2 linked regions of the Pedobacter sp. W3I1 genome follow. The protein of the gene in region 1 interacts with the protein of each later gene in a pairwise test. Links are inferred from orthologs where the notes say so. Each region holds a gene or a part of one and is shown on either strand. Other genes may lie near its edges.

What was found.
Region 2: the proteins of dnaA (region 1) and dnaB interact in binary tests that used the Escherichia coli proteins (3 or more experiments, as listed by UniProt). The link is inferred for Pedobacter sp. W3I1 from one-to-one orthologs.

The regions. Positions count from the first base shown.
Region 1 is NZ_JAUSXN010000001.1:5,811,789-5,815,435, reverse strand. The notes cover bases 233-3,125. They hold dnaA (chromosomal replication initiator protein DnaA), read left to right. Parts: upstream 233-910; coding sequence 911-2,341; downstream 2,342-3,125. Other genes in these bases: QF042_RS23665 (hypothetical protein), read right to left, coding at 3,066-3,125; QF042_RS23670 (NUDIX hydrolase), read right to left, coding at 2,475-3,023; QF042_RS23680 (methylmalonyl-CoA mutase), read left to right, coding at 233-358. Outside these bases: more of QF042_RS23680, read left to right, coding at 1-232; more of QF042_RS23665, read right to left, coding at 3,126-3,455; QF042_RS23660 (YgcG family protein), read right to left, coding at 3,588-3,647. UniProt on the Escherichia coli protein: Plays an essential in the initiation and regulation of chromosomal replication. Binds in an ATP-dependent fashion to the origin of replication (oriC) to initiate formation of the DNA replication initiation complex once per cell cycle.
Region 2 is NZ_JAUSXN010000001.1:3,252,853-3,256,472, reverse strand. What follows is about bases 604-3,469. They hold dnaB (replicative DNA helicase), read right to left. Parts: upstream 2,885-3,469; coding sequence 1,322-2,884; downstream 604-1,321. Other genes in these bases: rlmB (23S rRNA (guanosine(2251)-2'-O)-methyltransferase RlmB), read left to right, coding at 3,084-3,469; chrA (chromate efflux transporter), read left to right, coding at 604-771. Outside these bases: more of chrA, read left to right, coding at 1-603; more of rlmB, read left to right, coding at 3,470-3,620. UniProt on the Escherichia coli protein: The main replicative DNA helicase, it participates in initiation and elongation during chromosome replication. Travels ahead of the DNA replisome, separating dsDNA into templates for DNA synthesis.

The DNA of each region.
Region 1 (3,647 bases):
TAATGCCATCGAAAGCGAATATATGCAAAATGAGATTGCGGGTGCATCTTATCAGTATCAAAAAGAAATCGAAAATGGCGAAAGGATCTCGGTAGGGGTTAATAAGTTTACCCAGAAGGAAGAAGGCCTGACTGAAGTTTTTAATATTGATGATTCTATCCGTAAACTGCAATCTGAAAAGCTGGAACAGTTAAAAGCAACCCGCGATAACGATGCCGTAGAAAAAGCATTGCGAAGGTTGCATGAAGCTGCTAAGGGCGAAAACAATTTAATGCCATTGATTATAGATGCGGTTGAAAAATATGCTACACTTGGCGAAATTGCAGATGTATTTAGAAGTACTTTTGGTATTTATTAAATAAACTTAAATGTCTTGATTTTTGTGCTTCACTCCAGTTTAAAATTAAAGATATTCAGCTTTTGATGAAGTGATCATAATGAACAAATCTCTTGTTCATTAATGTTAAAAATATGGGTTGAACTGTCGTAAAATTCATACAAAAACAAAGCGTAATGAAATAATCTAAAATCAGTTTAAACGATCGGCTTAAATTAATATTAATTTATTTATCTTATAGCTTTGATTTTCAGTTTATTCGAATTTAAAAAAGACTAAAACGCTTAACTAGTTTCTAAAATGGCTTAGATTTTGCTTTTTCAACAGCTATTCGAAGTGATGGGGGTATATTGATGTTAAATAATGGTTAATGTGGATAACCAGTGTTAATAAATAGTTATCAACATAAAAAATTGAGGTTAAGCGGGCTACTATATTCCTTATCAGTGCGTTACGATTTATTTGAAATTTTTGTTTAAAATGTTGATAATTTTCTCAATATTCGTAGTCCCTAAACGGACCATCCCTTTAATTCGAATAGGCACTGTAAACCAATAAATTATAGAAATCGCAATGGAAAAAACTTGTACAGAAGTATGGAAGAACTGTCTTCAAATTATTAAGGATAACATTCCGAGTCAAAGTTTCAAAACTTGGTTCGAGCCAATAACAGCCCTTAAATTGGAAGGTAAGGTTTTAACTATACAGGTGCCAAGTTTGTTCTTTTACGAATGGCTTGAAGAACATTACGTAGGCTTGCTACGCAAGACTGTAAAAAAACAACTTGGAGAGGATGGCAGGTTGGAATATAACATCGTTGTAGATAAATCATCAAACAGCGGTAATCCTTATACTACCAATATGCCCTCAAATGGAAATGGAGCGGAGGCAAAGGTACAATCGATGCCGATTCCGGTTTCCATTAATAAGGATATTAAAAACCCATTTATTATCCCTGGATTAAAAAAATTAAATGTTGATCCACAATTAAACTCTAACTATACTTTCGAAAATTATATTGAGGGAGATTGCAACCGTTTGGCGCGTTCTGCAGGTTACGCTGTAGCTGCTAAACCAGGTGGTACATCTTTTAACCCTTTGATGATTTACGGTGGAGTAGGTTTGGGTAAAACGCATTTGGCACAGGCAATCGGTAACGAGATTAAACGCAGCATGCCAGATAAATTGGTAATCTATGTGAGCTGTGAGAAATTCTGCCAGCAGTTTGTAGATTCACTAAAAAACAATACCATTAACGATTTCGTTAACTTTTATCAGGCAATGGATGTGATCATTATGGATGATGTGCACAACTTTGCAGGTAAAGAAAAAACACAGGATATTTTCTTCCATATCTTTAATCACCTACACCAATCGGGCAAACAGGTAATCTTAACATCTGATAAAGCACCGAAAGATTTAGCTGGTTTGGAAGAGCGTTTGTTAAGCCGTTTTAAATGGGGTTTATCTGCAGATCTGCAGATCCCTGATCTGGAAACACGTATTGCTATTTTAAGAAAGAAAATGTATGCTGATGGTATTGAGTTACCAGGCGAGGTGGTAGAATATGTTGCACACAACATTGATAACAATGTGCGTGAATTAGAGGGTGCTATGGTATCTCTTTTGGCACAGGCTACTTTGAATAAAAAAGAAATCGATTTAGCTCTTGCTAAGCAAATGTTGAAGAACTTCATTAAAAATACTTCTAAAGAAATTTCAATGGAATACATCCAGAAATTGGTTTGCGAATATTTCGAGGTTCCTATTGACATGGTTAAATCGCAAACACGTAAACGCGAAATTGTTCAGGCACGTCAGATATCGATGTACCTTTCTAAAAGTCATACTAAATCATCATTGAAAACCATTGGTGCTTTCTTCGGTGGCCGCGATCACAGTACCGTAATTTATGCCTGCCAAACGGTAGAAGATTTAATCGATACCGATAAAAAGTTTAAAGCTTACGTACACGATATCCAAAAGAAATTAAAAATGAGCTAAACTAAGTTCAGGAACTGAAAGGTAGAAGGGTTTAAATAAAATCTTTCGTTCATGTTCTAAAGTTTATGCATTAATAATAAAGGCCAGGTATTTTATCTGGCCTTTATTGTATCTGTTTTGCTGGTAAAATAAATTAAAGTTTTTCCACTTCAGCCAAGCCATATAATAAGGCTGCAACATGTAATGCCTGAGCTATTTTATTGTCTTTTATCAGTTGCTTTACTTCCTCAACAGTATATTCTTCAACATTTAATATTTCATGCTCATCTAAATGCTGTTCATGCGTTTTAATCCCACCTGTTAAGAAATAGGTAAAGGTTCTGTTATTTGAAGTTGCAGGATTAGGATAAAGCTCGGCAATAAGTTTGCAGGTTTTAAAACTATAACCGGTTTCTTCTAAAAGTTCGCGTTTAACAGCGAACTCCGGTGCTTCATCGCCATCAATCACACCGCCCGGAACTTCAAGCGAGACAATATCAGCTGCATGGCGGTACTGGCGAACCATAATTATTTTTCCTGCTTCTGTAAGCGCAATCGCATTCACCCAGTTCGGATACTCTAAAACATAATAATCGTCTTTTATAATACCATCGGGAAGCTTAACCTCGTCTACCCTCAAGGTAGCCCACTTTTCTCTTACTAAATATTTAGAGGCAATTTTCTGCCACTTTTCTATAATCATTTATTTACGTTGTTTATTTGTTTAGCGCCATGCGCTTAGCGCTTAGCGAAGGTATTGCTGTATCGTTTTCTGACGGTGCAGGTTTACCAAATGTACAATCTTGTGCCGATCTGACAGGTATTGATAGACTAGATTCAGCTTTGGCGCAATCATTTGGTTTCTATCTTCACTTATACCCAACTCGTAATATAAAAATTCGCTGAGCGAGTCGAGTTTTTCGGGAGGGAGATTGCCTTCGGCTAACCAGTTTTCAAAAACGGAAAGATCTTCATTTTCAAGAATTTCTTTCGGCAATTGAAAGCCACCTTCCATGGTTTCGTCAAAAAGTTGATCGGCCTCAGCCAGTTTACCCTCTAACTTTAGTCCCATAATACGGGCCAAAACCTGTGCGAGTTTCTGTATTTCAGCTGTGATTAAATCTCTTCTGTACATTATTGTTGTAATGTTTTAATCTGTTGGAAAGTTGTAACGTTCAAAAGGGAACAGATTCTAACTTATGGACTATGGACTATGGACTATGGACTATGGACTATGGACTATGGACTATGGACTATGGACTATGGACTACCAGCTCCCGCTGCTACCACCTCCTCCAAAGCTTCCTCCGCCAAAACCACCGAATCC
Region 2 (3,620 bases), 2.6 Mb from region 1 along the record:
CTGGCCATTGCCTCAGTTATTGCTACATTAGTTTTAAGAAATGCCTATGTGTTTCCATTATCAATATTGATAGGCGGAATGATCTCTTCAGCCATAGAAACACCAAAAGAAGAGACAGAATTAAGGGTTAAACTTTTTTCGAATATCAACCCACGGAAACTGGTTTATTTTATTGGTGCATTACTGCTGTTTGCTTTAGTAGGGGCGATCATCAACAGGACATCGCCTTTTAGTCTACCCATTCGTTTACTCGAAAACTTTTACCGTAACGGGATATTGGTTTTTGGAGGTGGGCAAGTACTTGTTCCCTTAATGTTTACGGAATTTGTAGAGATGAAGCACTATTTGCCTTCATCAGGATTTTTATCTGGTTTTGCATTACAGCAAGCACTACCTGGCCCAACATTTTCTTTTACCAGCTATTTAGGCGCATTAAGTATGAAGAATTTTGGATACGGATTATGGGGCCAAATTTTAGGAGGACTAATCGGGGTGATCGGCATCAACTTACCGGGACTAATCCTCGTTTTATTTATTGTACCATTTTGGGATGATTTAAAAAAGATCTCTCGAATCCGTCATAGCCTTTCCGGAATCAATGCCGTTAGCGTTGGTTTTATTATTGCTGCTTTTGTGCTCCTTTTAATACCAATGGGCTTTAACTGGGTATTTTTAGGAATTATGATCGCTACCTTTCTGTTGCTTAATTTCACCAGGGTAAGTCCGCCAGTTATTGTATTGGCGGGGATATTGATTGGGTATTTATTTTAGTATTTCCAAATCGAGTTTATAAAAAATAGTTAAATTTTGGAAAGCAATTGCAGAACCCTGTAGGTTAGTGCAGTCCCGCTTTCACTGCTGCTCCGATGAAACCTGTGAAACAAGCAAGCACACAATAAAAAGCAAAAAATACAGTGCTTAAATCGGGAGCATTCGTTCTATCGGGTTTAATTTGGTTGGTTCCCTGCTGTTAAGCTAGTCTTTCGCGCCAGTCACCATATTTTTTAGCTTTTATTGCAGCTGAAATCCTTTTTTGTCATACTTAGGGATAAGTATTGCATAAAAAACAATATAATTAACAGTGAATTTAAGGAGATAAACGGTCTCAAAGTATCGTCATTTCGACCATAGTGGAGAAATCTTTTAAATTCATTTCAATAATTTGCTTCGAAGATCTCTCCATTCCGTTGCACTCCAGTCGAGATGACGACCCTTGTACTGGAATCTGTCAATGTAGCTTGTCGAAGGGCAAAAAAGCTAAAAACCTTTATGCTAAAAATGAGATAAGTTTTGTTGCTAATAACAGCTAGATTGCTTATTCCTAAAACGGTGGATCATCATCATTATAATCATCCATTTTTGAAGGACGGATAATCACATTGCTTTGTTTTTCAAAATCCTGAGATGGGTACATGCCAGCGGATGGATCTGCAGCAAATGAATTTGGTGGTGCATTAAAATCATCTTCCAGATCCACGAACTTCACAAACTTACCTATGAATTTAAGTGGTACAATTCCGGTTTCACCGTTACGGTGTTTTGCAATAATAACCTCGCCAATACCAGCCTGTGATCGCCCTTGCTCGTCTTCAGTAATACCATAATACTCAGGACGATACAAGAACAATACCATATCCGCATCCTGCTCAATTGAACCCGATTCACGTAAATCGGATAACATCGGCCGCTTTCCTTGTAAACCTGGTCTGCTCTCTACCGCACGACTTAACTGTGATAGTGCCAGCACTGGAACATCAAGTTCTTTTGCAACAGATTTTAGTGCCCTCGAAATGCTACCAATTTCCTGCTCACGGTTACCACCGCCTTTTCCCTCGCCTTTACCATGCATTAACTGCAGGTAATCGACAATTACCAATTGAATATCGTATTGTGATTTTAATCTTCGGCATTTTGCCCTGAACTCGAAAATATTCAGTGCAGGTGTATCATCAATTAATAGAGGTGCTTCAGTTAAACGGCCAATTTTACTGTGTAGCTGCTGCCATTCCCATTCCTGTAAATTTCCTTTTCTGATTTTTTCCTGCTCAATTTCTGCTTCTCCAGAAATTAAACGATTAACTAACTGAACTGACGACATCTCTAATGAGAATACTACTGTTGGTTTTGCAAAATCGACGGTGGCATTTCTCGCACAGGTTAGTACGAACGCCGTTTTACCCATCGCCGGACGTGCAGCAATAATGACTAAATCCTGCTTTTGCCAACCACCGGTTATCCTGTCTAATCCTGTAAAACCTGTTGGCACACCAGTTAAACCATCAGTTTTAGTACGAAGCTCTTCAAGTGTGGCTAATGATTGTTTAATAATATCGTCCATTTTCTGTGTATCTCTACGCAGGTTATTCTGGGCGATTTCAAAAAGTCCTTTTTCTGCCTGATCTAAAAGATCAAAAATATCAGTCGTATCTTCGTAGGCATTTGTAATAATTTCGGTAGAGATTCTGATCAGTTCACGCTGAATATATTTCTGAGAAATAATACGCGCATGAAACTCAATATTCGCTGCCGAAGCAACCCTATTGGTTAAATTGGTAATGTAGTAAGCACCTCCAACTATTTCTAAAGTGCCTAATGTTCGCAGTTCAGCCGTTACGGTTAAAATATCAACCGGTCGCGATTTTTGAAATAAAATATGAATCGCTTCAAAAATTTTCTGGTGGGCAATGTTATAAAAAACCTCCGGTTTTAAAACATCAATTACAGCAGAAAGTGCATCTTTTTCGAGCATCAATGCCCCAAGAACTGCTTCCTCAAGATCTAATGCCTGAGGAGGGATTTTCCCTTGTGAACTTATGGTATTACTTAACCTGCTTTTTCTAGCAGTCATACTGTTCTTTCCGCCTTGTTCATTATCGATACTCATTCCACAAAAGTAATTAAATTTTGACGCGGTTGTTTGAATTAGTTACTAGCTGTTTGTTAACAAATTGAAGCATAATCAGATTAAATTTTCTAGGATTTTATAATCGCAAAAATTTTTAAACAATTTAATGTTAATAAGAATGATATAGATTAGGGCTAAAACATTTTATTTGAATACTTTTGCCTAACAATTTCAAAACATGGATAATTTTAGAAGACCGCAACGAGCAAAAGAGAATAATGAGTTTGTATTCGGTATCAGGGCCGTAATAGAGGCCGTTAAAGCAGGAAGAGACATTGAAACCATTTATCAGCAACGCGGTTTGGGCGGGGAGCTTTTTCTGGAGTTAAAAGCCCTTCTAAAAGATACTTTAATTCCTTTAAATTCGGTTCCGGTGGAGAAACTGAACCGCATGTCGCAGAAAAATCATCAGGGCGTAATTGCAGTTATTTCTCCAATTACCTATCAGAATATTGAAGACATTATTCCAGCTGTTTTCGAAAAGGGCGAAGTTCCATTAATTTTGGTTTTAGATAGCGTGACCGATGTCCGCAATATGGGTGCAATAGCACGTACAGCCGCTTGTGTAGGTGTTCATGCTATAGTTGTTCCGTTAAAAAATGCGGCGCAAATTAATGCTGATGCGATTAAAACATCAGCTGGTGCATTATTTAACATTCCGATTTGCCGCCATGCCAACCTGCACAAAACCTGCTTGTTTCTACAGGAAAGTGGC